DNA from 3 places in the Pseudoalteromonas sp. SCSIO 43210 genome. Region 3 is predicted to be linked to each of the others. Evidence: predicted binding sites of a transcription regulator. Region 3 holds the regulator's gene; each other region holds the start of a gene.
The links. Region 3 encodes sigma-54, which starts transcription at its own class of promoters, with help from an activator protein. Its sites were predicted from a motif close to GTTGGCACGNNNNTNGNNT; they were not measured.
Positions count from the first base shown of each region.

Region 1: the regulator sigma-54 is predicted to act here: its motif matches at 1,926-1,944, upstream of LOS73_RS17090 (FlgO family outer membrane protein).
Region 2: the regulator sigma-54 is predicted to act here: its motif matches at 2,510-2,528, upstream of LOS73_RS01895 (BON domain-containing protein).

Region 1 covers NZ_CP087225.1:3,908,703-3,912,993, forward strand. The annotation lists gene LOS73_RS17080 (FlgO family outer membrane protein) at 1-582, opposite strand, end outside; gene LOS73_RS17085 (FlgO family outer membrane protein) at 590-1,285, opposite strand; gene LOS73_RS17090 (FlgO family outer membrane protein) at 1,299-1,892, opposite strand; gene LOS73_RS17095 (SPOR domain-containing protein) at 2,032-2,709, opposite strand; gene galU (UTP--glucose-1-phosphate uridylyltransferase GalU) at 3,261-4,139, opposite strand; gene LOS73_RS17105 (thymidylate synthase) at 4,161-4,291, opposite strand, start outside.
Region 2 covers NZ_CP087225.1:447,039-451,329, reverse strand. The annotation lists gene LOS73_RS01915 (ImmA/IrrE family metallo-endopeptidase) at 1-719, opposite strand, end outside; gene LOS73_RS01910 (hypothetical protein) at 700-1,044, opposite strand; tRNA gene LOS73_RS01905 (tRNA-Ile) at 1,329-1,405, opposite strand; gene LOS73_RS01900 (YqaE/Pmp3 family membrane protein) at 1,685-1,843, opposite strand; gene LOS73_RS01895 (BON domain-containing protein) at 1,908-2,474, opposite strand; gene LOS73_RS01890 (LiaF domain-containing protein) at 2,791-3,456, shown strand; gene LOS73_RS01885 (VOC family protein) at 3,778-4,194, opposite strand.
Region 3 covers NZ_CP087225.1:750,273-754,563, forward strand. The annotation lists gene rapZ (RNase adapter RapZ) at 1-770, opposite strand, end outside; gene ptsN (PTS IIA-like nitrogen regulatory protein PtsN) at 790-1,242, opposite strand; gene hpf (ribosome hibernation promoting factor) at 1,247-1,534, opposite strand; gene LOS73_RS03325 (RNA polymerase factor sigma-54) at 1,561-3,060, opposite strand; gene lptB (LPS export ABC transporter ATP-binding protein) at 3,130-3,855, opposite strand; gene lptA (lipopolysaccharide transport periplasmic protein LptA) at 3,852-4,291, opposite strand, start outside.

The DNA.
Region 1 (4,291 bases), 1.8 Mb from region 3:
GTTAATAACACGCGCATTGACCGCAACCCCATTACGTCGATAAATTAAAGTACCTGCAAGTACGTGGCTGGCCATTTGGTCTTCATTAAGTTTTGCTATATCACGCGATAAAACAAAGTCGCCACGGCTATTTACGTCTATGGTTTCTGTGGTTTTAAAATCAACAACACCATAACCAAATTTTTGTAATTGATGGATTAAGGTTTCAGATATTTGATTTCCAAGCTGATTTGTGTTGTTTAGTGTGGCATCTAAATTAACTAAGGTTGTAACCGCAATATTTAAATGCGCATTAGTATCATTACCTGATTCGAGGGTGTCGACTAGATCGAGGGCCATTTGCTCTACATAATTAACCAATGTTTGATGGTGGTTAAGGGGCATAAATTGTTGTGATGAATCGTATTCGTCATGTACATCTACTTTAGCCGACGACAGCATTTCCGGTGTTTGCTCATGCTGTGTGTTTACATCTACGCGGGTATTTGTGTTTTGTTGCTGTTGAGTAATATGTGTCATAGAACACCCAGCCAATGCTAGCATGCTAAAAGCGCTAAGCACGCTGTTTAATGTATAACGCATAATCACCTCACTCATCCGCTTGCTTAAGCATTATGCCATCAGTTCGGTAGCTGCTGTTAAGCGCATCAACAACTGACTGAGGAATAAAGCCTTGTGCACTGCCTACAACCGCTTTACTTTTCAAACCAACAATACGAGCATTTACTAATACCCCCCCTTGGTGGCTCACTAAGGTACCGGCTAGGACGTAGTTAAAATTTTGATCTTGATTTAACTCTAAATAGTCGCGACTAAATACAAAGTCACCCGCCGGTGTTACTCGCATAAAGTCGGTTGTTTTAAAATCAATGACCGGTATACCAAAACTATGCAGTTCGTGCATAAAGCTTTCTGATATCTGATTTCCTAATAAACTGCCATCGTTGTAGTTATCATCTAAAAATACAAAGCTTGAAACAGCAAGTGGTGTTTTATCATTTACGTACTGTAAGTTTTCGACCATGTCTTGCATTATGCCACGCACGTAATGGTTAATATTTTTACGCTTGGCGGGCATTGATTTAGTGTAGTTATTTTGCTCAACCAACCCAGACTGAAAAAGTTGATTATTTACAACAGGCGACGCAACTTCGCGTTGCTCACTTACAAGCATTACAGGGCTATTGCTTTGCGGTTCTTCTACTTGTTCTGACTCCATGCCATTAAACATTTGCGAACAGCCAAATCCCAATGGCAAACATAATGTAATTAGTAGGTTTCTCATTTTGTGCTCCAAATTAGTATTCGCTGCGGTATAAAAGGCCGTCGCGCTGCTGAATTTTTTCATTTCCCCACATTACATTAATAGGGATCTCGGTACTGCCTGCTGATAAAACTTGTTTGCTGTTTATATTAACTAGTCGCGCATTTACTATATATGCATGCTGCTGACGAGTCACAGTACCGGTAACTATTAAGTCAATTTTTTGACGTTCACGTAATTTATTTAAATCGCGACTTAGTACATTATCGGCATTACTCGATAATGTTATATTATTGTCTAATCTATACTCTACCGTATGGTAACCAAGCTGGGTCATTTGGGTTAATAGACTTTCTTGGATTTGCTGGCTAAGCCCTGAAGCTTGCTCTGTCATTAACTTGGTGTCGAGCCCATCAGCAAAATAAAAGCTACTTACACCAATGCGGGAATTACGACTTAACGGCTCTTTTAAATGACTAAGCTGCACTGTTAGCGTATTTACATAATCATTAACTGTGTAAGGTGCCATAGCCGCTTTAGGAGCGTGTGTGCTTATACTTGGCGCTGGTTGCGGTATCAAACTGCAAGCGGCTAAGTTAACTAATAATAGGGGTAATAAAAGGCGCATAATTGCCATCCTCTTTCAAATATAAAAAAGATAAAGCAATTATTATGCCTAAAAGATTTTTTAATTATTTTGCTAGTTAACCTACACCAATGCTTAACCTAAACCCGATTAACATGCCTACCTCAACTATTTGTTTAAACTATAGTTTAATGGGTTTATCTGTGTAACTACTTACTATGCAATCGAGTTTATAAAGTTTAAATACTTCGCAATCTGCTTTGGCGTTATTTAACTTTTGATATGAACCCAGTTTTAAGCGGTAAAATGTTTTATCGTTAATACGGATTTGCTCTACGTTAGTCTCTATTTTTTTTCTAAACAATGGAGCTGCCTGTATGTTCAGGTTTTGCCATACTTTTTTTAAGCTTGGCTCAGAGCTAACTGATGCCACTTGTAATGAAAATGAATGCTTAAGCGTATTTAATTTTACAGCCCGTTTTTTACTGTAGCTATGTTTAGGCGCTTTCGAAAGCACCTTTATGGTATGAGCAGCTGTAGGATTGCGTGTATCAGCACGAGTATAACGTTGGTTGGATTGCGTTATCGCTTTAGTGTTAATAATGTCGATATGGTCAACTAAATAAGTGATCTCTTTTTCGAGCCTTAAAATACGCTCAAGGCCCGCTCTAGCTTGTTGCCATTGCATTGCTGCATCTTTTAACTGAGCAAGCTCTAAGGCTGTGATTGACACATATTCTGGTAAATTACTTGGTTTTTCTAACTGGTTTACTTCTGACGTAGAAGCACAGGCAGTACAAAATACAAACGTTAAAAGACTCAGAATTATATTTTTATTATTATTTTTATGTTTAAACATGTATTCGTTATCCTGAAAGCAGTGTAATTACACTTACATTTCAGCTAAACATTCTTATAAATTATACCAATTCGCTTGATTAAACATTATTGCAAGTTGGTACTAAGCGTTTAACTTTAAATAGGCCATGGGAACAACTCATTTCAGCTTTAATTGTGTTTTAAAAAACAATTAATGCGGGTCCCTTTATCCTTAAGAAAACATTTAATACAAATTTAGTGCCAGTTAACAAAAAAACAACAATATAACTTAAAAACCGCGCATTTAAACATATTCAATCCTTAAAATAACAACAGCTTTTGAGTTACTGTATTTTTAGATACTACGTTTGCAACAGTGTATTTAACCCAAAATTTCGATAATAACTTCATCCCCAAAAGCTATTGACGCGTAAATTCGCCTTGTTTTCACTGAAAACCTCTGGCTAGAGAAAATAAATTTAAATATCACCATAATTCAATATGTTAGTATATCTCTTAACCAGAGCTCTGGTTAAACATTAAAAAAGGCGCCATGTTGGCGCCTTTTTATTATTAACGTTATCTTTTAAATTAAATCAACGCTTTAATAAATGCTTTTAATTCATCTGCAAATTCATCACGGCGTAGTGCAAATTCAATAGTTGCTTTTAAATAACCAACTTTACTTCCACAATCGTGGCTACGGCCTTTTATAGCGTATGCATCTACTTTTTCGTGTTCCATTAGCATCGCAATTGCATCTGTTAATTGAATCTCATCGCCTGCCCCTTGCGGAGTTTTTGCAAGTAAAGGCCATATGTTTTCACTTAACACGTAACGACCCACTACCGCTAAGTTTGATGGTGCTTCATCTACAGGTGGTTTTTCTACCATATTTATAATTGGCGAGCTTTCGCCCTGTTTTAACTCAACGTCACCTAAATCAACTACACCAAATTGGTTTACTTGTGCCATTGGTACTGGCTCTACCATAATTTGGCTGTGCTTGGTTTCGTTAAAGTGTGCGATCATTTCTGCTAAGTTATCTTTTTTAAGATCGCTCTCTACATCATCAATAATTACGTCTGGTAAAATAACTACAAATGGTTCGTTACCAATAATCGGTGCCGCGCAGCTAATAGCATGCCCTAGGCCTTTGGCTTCACCTTGGCGTACGTGAATAATGGTTACGTCTTTAGGGCAAATAGCTTGCACTTCGGCAAGTAATTGCCGCTTAACACGCTTCTCTAAAGTAGCTTCTAGTTCAAAACTGGTGTCAAAGTGATTTTCGATTGAGTTTTTACTTGAATGCGTTACAAGCACTATCTCTTTAATACCGGCAGCAACTGCTTCATTAACTACGTATTGAATTAAAGGACGGTCTACCACTGGCAGCATTTCTTTAGGAATTGCTTTTGTTGCTGGTAACATCCGAGTACCAAGGCCCGCTACGGGGATCACTGCTTTCATTATGTTTTCCTTAATCTTTTATTATACTGAAAATGGATATTGAATCGCTTCGTGGCATTGATAGCCTGTTACTTCGAAATCGTCTCGTGTTACCCACGTTTCTATGTCTTCTAACGATTTAATTTTTGGATTAATTTTTAATTGAGGCGATG
Region 2 (4,291 bases), 300 kb from region 3:
GCAACTATTGGTGTGCCTTCTTTGAAGAAAGTAGCCCCACTCGCCTTACATCCCTTAATAGGCTTTACAACAGCAATTTTAACCCCACATTCATTCAAAATAGACTTTAATTTGGGTAAGAATCGGCTAGGTTCAGCAATCCGAGATAATGACTTAATATTATTTAAGCTTTCTTTGAGAAGCTCTTTGTTAAGTTTTTTCGTAATTTGATCTGCACTATGTATTTCAGCTAACCTCAACCAAGTTGTAACCGCCAAAGGTTGCGAATCAAAGGAGTTTGATGTTCTAAATGCCACTTGCTCAGTTCGGGATTTATATAAACTTTCCCATTCATCAATTGCTTTCGATTCAAAAAAATCTAAACACTGTGCAATTCTATAAGGCTTAGTTGTATTTTTGTTTAGAAAACCTCTACTAACTAAATCCGAAACAGGTAATTCATTGAACCAACTTTCACATTCGTTAGCTTGATGTACTAATGATTGAAAATAATTTTCTTCTCTATTTATCCAAAAAGATTTTGAAACTCCGAAAATATGCTCAAGTCTCTCTGCAATTTCTGAAGTAAGCTTAGAAAACCCCCTCAAAAGGTTTTCTAAACCATCATTCTCCAAATTCAAATGATTCATTAGCTCTTCATCAGAAAAAGCTCTTTTCTTTGCTAAACTTTGAATTGTTGCACCAGGTGGAGAACACCAGTTAGGCTGAAAATTTTGCATATTGCTTTCCTTCGTCCAAAATTTCTACTAATTTTAAGTGCGTAACATAATCCCAATCAGCTTCTTTAGAAACATAGCTGTTGTTGGCTACAAAAGCTAATTCTACGGTATCGGTAATATTAATAATCAAGCGTTCAGGTGACATGGTATTTTGAAAAAAATATGGGACAGATAATAGAATTTTTAATTCACCAAAAGAACTACAAGCTTTTATATCTTCAAAGAGAGACATTAACGTTTCAGTAAAATCCCCTACCAACTCTTTAAGCTTTAAATATTGGCAACATGAATCTCTGAGTTCTTTTGAGCTAAAGGCTATTTCCACTATTACCTTGTAATCTTTATCCCTAATCAAGTGCCCATCATACTAGTTTTACATCTTTTTTGTCCAGTACAGGTTATTACAAAACAAATACTCCAAGGCAACAGATAATCAATTGCCACTTTAAATTCCTCAATGATTGACCGCACATAGTTAAAATACGCTCACAGGATATAAGAAGCCTTAAAAGTTACAAGATTACGTTAATTTGCTATATTGAAAAGTAGCACAGAGGTAGCACAGGGTAATTTCTGTTAGTAGGTATTTACTTGGAAAGCTTTTAAAAGTGGTGGCCCCTCCCAGACTCGAACTGGGGACCTAACGATTATGAGTCGTGTGCTCTAACCAACTGAGCTAAGGGGCCAACTTTTATATAACTGCTAGGCAGTTAATTTTTGAAGCGTTCAGTCACAGAGCGACTAAAGCGGGTTGCAGTATAAAAACTTTTTGGGGGCTTGTCACTACTAAAAACCTTTATTTTAACAATCAGTAAGCTAACTGCTTAAATAGTAATCTTTTATGAGGGAGTAATGTGTAAAAATGAGGAATTTAGGAGAAGGGATTCATGCAAGCCAATTAAAAGTGCCTATTTAAGCTGTATTTAAAATTGACTTACACAACTAATAATACAAATAACACAACGTTACTTTTTAGCAATAATATAAATGGCGTGTATTAACCCTGGGAAATAACCTAGCAGTGTTAATAAAATATTTAACCAAAAATGCATACCTAAGCCTACTTGCAAAAATACACCTAGTGGCGGTAATAAAACTGACAATATTATACGAATGATATCCATAACTTAACTCCTTTAAAATTAAAAAACAAAAAGCCCAGATTCACTGGGCTTTGAGTATAGTGCATTATTCAGCAACGATAGATAATTTATCTACCACGTCGCGCACATCTTCAGCATTTTTGGCAATTTTAACCGCTAGCTGTTTTTCAGCTTCAGATTCTACAGAACCGTTTAGAGTTACAATACCGTTATCGGTATCAACATCGATGTCTGTACCACCAACTTCTGAGTCAAATAGGAAGCGCGTTGTGATTACGGTGGTGATTTTAGCGTCTGTTAGGTCGTTATCACCATCATCCATCATGTCTTTGTCTGTGTTTTTGGTATCCATGTTTTTTACAACAGTCAGGCTGTTTTCAACATCGGATACGCCATCTAGGCTAAGTACAAGTTCTTCTGCTAACTCTTTTTCAATTTCGCTATCAACTTTACCTGTAAGTACTACCTTGCCATTTTTTACATCAGTGTTAATGTCAAAGTTGTTTAGATTAGTGTTCATAAGTAGCACTGTTTCTGCCTTACCATCAATCCAAGCATCTTTACTTTCGTTTTCCCAGCTGTTTGCTTGGGCACTCATAGCCGTAGTACCAAGAACTAAAGCCGCGATAATAGATTTGTTAAATGTTTTCATAATCTTTCTCCTTTTGATTAAAGACACTTTAACTAATGCGAACTTTAGGCCAACTAAATTTAACATTTAAATTCAATGGGTTGGAAATTTAAATCAACTAATCTCATGTTATAGCCGTGTAACTATTTACAGACTCACCGGTAAAACTTTCTCACATTGTGAAAATAGCTAGATAATTGCTGTTTTGGTTAATCTATCGTTAATATAACAAAACTAAAAACAGACTGAAAAATTAAGCCTCTGATAATTATTGAAATTATATTTGGTACGCCGTTTGCTTACTCACCACCAATAGTAAATATAATAAGGAATACCCATGTCTGTAAAAGTTGAAGACCGCCCAATAGAGCAAGTACGCGAACAAGTGATAGATCAATTAATTTATAATTACAGCCATGGCGTTATTTCAGTGGATGCATTTGAAAGACGCTTAGATGAGGCTATGGATGCAAATAGTAATGAAGCTTTGTTAATCCTAGTTGAAGACTTAACACTTAATACCGATCAGCAATATAAAGCAGAAAAACAATCGCAATTTACTCCACATTATAGTGCACAGCAAAACAGCGATGATGATTTTACGCTACGCAGCATTTTGGGTTCTAACGAGCGCAGCGGTCAATGGGTTGTGCCAAAAAATATATACTTAACCAATTTTATGGGCTCTGTAGTGCTTGATTTTACTGATGCCATTTTTACCCATCAAAATGTAACGATTCACGTTAACTGTATTTTTGGTAGCGATGAAATTTATGTACCAGAGCATGTAAATGTAGTCTCTAAAATGTTTTGTATTTTAAGCAGCCTTGAAAACAAGTCGGTATCGCTTAACAAGCGCCAAGGGCCCACTATTCATATTGAAGGTAAAGCAGTAATGGGAGCGGTTGAAGTTAAAATAAAACGCACCATAAAAGAGAAGTTTATGAGCTTTGCAAACGAGCTAAAAACACAACTTGGCGTTAATAATAACCGCTCATTATAATTTATCTAGCAGCGCGTTAGAGTCGATTGACCTTTAAGGTCAGATATTGCCTTAATTAGGTGCGTTTAATTGCTGCCCGAAATTTGTAACCTAAATAACCTGAACTCTGGATAATAAATCGATCTCAAGCAACTATTTTCAGTGCTAACTGCAGTCCTAGGTAGAGCCTTTCGTTAGCCTGTGTTTGGCATTTATACGTTGTTATTACCTATTTATAGGGAATAAGCACACCACATAGGTGTGTTCTACTAAAAACCAAACACACGGCTTAAAATTCAACTTCGAAAGATGAATAAGCCTAAGTTACTGCCTGACGTTTTATTATAAATCGTTATTTCGCTCGCTTGGTATATCACTTAAATATTCTACAAACTCTACTTCAAATCCAGCCGGATCGATAAAATAAACATTTTTTCTAAATGGGTTGTCACCGCCTTGTTTATCTATTTTAAAACCAACTTGTTGCAAACGCTTTACTACTGCATCTAAATTTTGGGTAACGTAAGCAAAGTGCGCTAAACCTAATTGATGGCCTGCTAAATCTCGGTTTTCACCTTCACCATGATCGCTCATTGCAATGTATTGTGTGTCATCACCAAAATGCACCCAGCGCCTTGGTTTACCATGCCAAGTGCCCCTACCTTCACTTCGGATTGACCAATAAGGGAATACCGCTTGATAAAATTTAATCATATCCTCAATATTATTAACCACTAAATTGACATGTTCTAAATACATAATGTGTCCTTCTTGATTAAGTATGCAAACACAATAAAACCTCAAGTTAACTTTAGGTAAAGTGGTTTTTTAGATTTATTTAAATTTTATACAGCCG
Region 3 (4,291 bases):
AAATATACTGAGCGATGTTGCCCGCCAGTACAACCTATAGCAATAGTTAAGTAGCTACGGTTATTTCGCTCTAAATGTGGCAACCATGTTTGTACAAAAGTTTGAATTTGCCAAGTGAACTTTTGGACAATGCTGTGGCTGGCTAAGTAATCCTTTACGGGTTGGTCTAAGCCATTTAAAGGTTTTAATTCTGGCTCCCAATGTGGATTAGGTAAAAAGCGTGCATCAAAGACATAATCAGCTTCTTTAGGAATGCCGTGTTTAAAGCCAAATGACTCAAAAGTAACAATGAGTTGTTTATCTTTTTTACCCAGAATTTTTTCACGAATTGATTCAGCAAGTTGATGAACACTTAAATCACTCGTGTCGATCATATAGTCAGCGCGAGTAGTGAGAACATCGAGTAGTTCTTTTTCTTTTTTTATAGCTAAATCAAGAGGTAATGAGTCAACTGATAACGGGTGTAGACGGCGAGTCTCAGAAAAACGTTTAATTAATGTTTGATCCTCACTGTCTAGATAAAACAGAGTCGGTTTAGCAAAGCCAGGTAAGTATTCAAGGATATCGTTAAATTCATCTTGCTCTTTTGGTAAATTACGGACATCAATACTAACTGCAATTTTGTCGTAGTTATCAGATACACTTCTCACTAAAGAAGGTAGCAGATTAATTGGAATATTATCTACGCAATAATAACCTAAATCTTCAACTACGCGTAAAGCAACCGATTTTCCAGAACCGGAACGGCCACTTATGATAATTAATTCCATTTATCACCCATTATGTTAATTACGATTGTTCTACAATAACTTGATACAGTTCAGTATCTGATTTTGCGCTGCGTAACTGTTTACAAAAATCTTTATTATTTAGTTTATCAGCTATCGTTGCGAGCGTCTTTAAGTGCTGCTGGTTATCGCCATCAGGTACGATGAGAGCAACAAATATATCAACAGGGCGATTATCTATTGCATCAAAATTAATAGGTGTTTCGCTTACTAATACGAGTGCTAAGGGCTCTTCTGCGCCGCTCATTCGCCCATGAGGGATTGCAATGCCTCTTCCTATACCAGTGCTTCCCAGTTTTTCTCTATTCATTAAGGCGCTGAGAATATCTTGTTGAGAAAGATATGGGAGCTTGTCATGAGCAAGTTGACTGATGAACTCTAAAATTCTTTTTTTACTATTAAAAAGGACCGCAGCTCTGCTGCAGTCCTGACATATAAGTGAACTTAATTTCATAATATTAGTGTCGAGCAAGCTTCTCTTTGTGTTTAATAACTTGGCGATCGAGCTTGTCAATCAGCGAGTCAATGGCGGCGTACATATCTTGATGTTCAGTAGAGGCAAATAACTCAGCTCCACTTACATGAATCGTTGCCTCAGCTTTTTGGTTTAATTTTTCTATATCAAGAATGACATGAACATTATTAATATGATCTGAGTGTCTTTCTAGCTTCGCAAATTTGGTATTTACATAATCTCTTAATGAATCAGTTACTTCTACGTGACGACCAGTTAAGTTTAGTTGCATAAGCATTACCCTCTTTGTTTAGCGTCTTAAATCAAACTTTTTCGCTGATTTGACGGTGGAATAGCTAGAGATTCGCGATACTTTGCGATTGTACGTCTCGCTACTTTTATTCCTTGCTCAGCTAATATATCTGCAATTTTACTATCACTCAATGGTTTTGCTGAGTTTTCTGCTGCGATTAATTTTTTAATGAGAGCGCGTATTGCTGTTGATGAGCATTCGCCTCCATTTTCAGTACTTACATGGCTTGAGAAAAAATATTTAAGCTCAAAAATACCGCGAGGTGTATGCATATATTTTTGAGTTGTTACGCGTGAAATAGTTGATTCGTGCATTTCGACCATTTCTGCTACATCATTTAAAACCATTGGTTTCATGGCTTCGGGGCCATGCTCAAAAAAACCTTGTTGTTGCTTAACAATACAATTAGTTACTTTTAATAGTGTATCGTTTCTACTTTCTAAACTTTTAATAAACCATTTAGCTTCTTGTAGATGCGAGCGAATAAACTGGCTATCACCACTTGATTTAACGGTGCGTGACATTGCTGCATATTGGCTGTTGACTCTGATTTTAGGCATGCTATCTGGGTTTAGTTCAACAACCCAGCGACCTTTTATTTTTTTCACCGATACATCAGGAATTACATACTCAGATTCTTCTCTAACTATAGTATCCGCCGGTTTTGGGCTAAGAGTATGTATTAAAGTCATTATTTCTTTAAGCTCTTCTTCTTTGAGCTTTGTTTTTTTCATTAATGTACGATAGTCGCGAGCAGCTAATAGATCAATGTGCTCGGTTAAAATCATTTTTGTTTCATTAATATAGGGTGTTTCTTTATCGTATTGGTTCAGCTGAATACATAAGCATTCTTGTAAACTACGTGCTGCAATACCAACAGGGTCAAACAATTGAATTCGTTTTAAAACAGCTTCTATTTCGTCAAGTTCAACTTCGTTGTCTTCTTCGTTCTCTTGATTAAAACTTTCTAAAATTTCTTCGCAGCTTAGCGTTAAAATACCCGAATCATCGACGGCTTCAACAATCGCAATCGCAATCGCTTCATCGGTAGGACTAAAGGGAGTCAGTTGTAGTTGCCACATTAGGTATTCATGGAGCGTTTCAGTTGAGGAGCCTTGGTATATAGATTCATCTTCAGGCATTGGTCCTGATGATGACGCTGGGGCTGCGCTCATATATTCATCCCAACTAACATCCATAGCCATTTCATCACTTAGCGTATCTTTAGCAAGTGCTTCACCACTGTCTTGCTCATATTCGCTCGGAACATCATCAGCATTTGCGCTAACAGTGACATCGTCGTTATCTGCTTTTTGCTCGTTTTTACCAGCAGAATCTTCGGCGTAATCTTGCTCTTCAACCTCTAATAGGGGGTTGCTGTCGAGTGCTTCTTGTATTTCTTGCTGGAGATCCAATGTACTGAGTTGCAACAGGCGAATTGCTTGTTGCAGCTGTGGAGTCATTGTAAGTTGCTGGCCCATGCGCAGCTGTAATGATTGCCTCATGTATCTCTAACAATCCTTTTATGTTGTTATAATTAATACTAGCAGATGCTTAAAGACATGGCGTAAATGTTACAGCCTAAATTGTTCGCCTAAATAAACATCACGTACTGTTTTATCGTTTAATACGTGTTCTGGAGTGCCTGATGCAATTAACTCACCATGAGAAACTATGTAGGCTTTTTCGCAAACATCAAGAGTTTCTCTTACATTATGGTCGGTAATTAACACACCAATACCACGATTTTTAAGATGTTCTATTATTTTCTTTATATCTAACACTGAAATAGGGTCAACACCAGCAAAAGGCTCATCAAGCAATATAAATTTAGGATCAGCGGCTAGTGCTCGCGCTATTTCAACTCGGCGACGCTCGCCTCCTGATAATGCCATACCTTGGCTATCACGAATGTGCTGAATACTAAATTCATCTAATAAATTGTTAAGTGTGTCTTCTCTTGCTTGCTTATTCAGCTCTTTACGTGTTTCTAAAATAGCCATTAAATTTTGATAAACAGTAAGCTTTCTAAAAATTGATGATTCTTGGGGTAAGTAACCAATGCCTAATCTAGCACGACTATGCATAGGTAAAAGAGTAATATCGTTATCGTCGATAGAAATCTTGCCTTTATCACTAGGTACAAGGCCTACAATCATATAAAACGTTGTGGTTTTACCTGCACCATTAGGGCCAAGTAACCCGACTATGCTGCCAGCCTTTACTTCCAGACCTACATTTTTTACAACTTCACGGCCTTTATAACTTTTAGCTAATAGTTCTGCTTTTAATGTACTCATGGCTGACCTTTATCGTTTTTTTCTTTTTTAGTCTCAATAGGTACTAAAATAGTATGCACACGATCGGTTGAGTTTTCGTCTTTTTCAGCGCTAATTAATTGCTGTTGCATATCGTAAGTAATACTCTTGGCATTTATTTTTTGACCCGCTTGCGATACTTGTGCATCGCCAATAAGGGTTAAAAATCGTTTAGCTACATCATAACGAACTTCGTTTGCGCTGGCGCTCATTATAGTGCCATCAGTTTGTTTTTCTTCGAAATATGCAGGGCTACCAGTTGCAATTAGTAGCTGTTTATTATCGCCTAATTCATCACGTTTATGTACTTCTAAACGGTTGGCTGTAATACGACGGTTGCCGTGAATAATCTCAACATTTTTTTCAAAAATTCCGACGTTTTCTTTTAATTGGCCTTCTTGTTTGTCGGCACTTATTG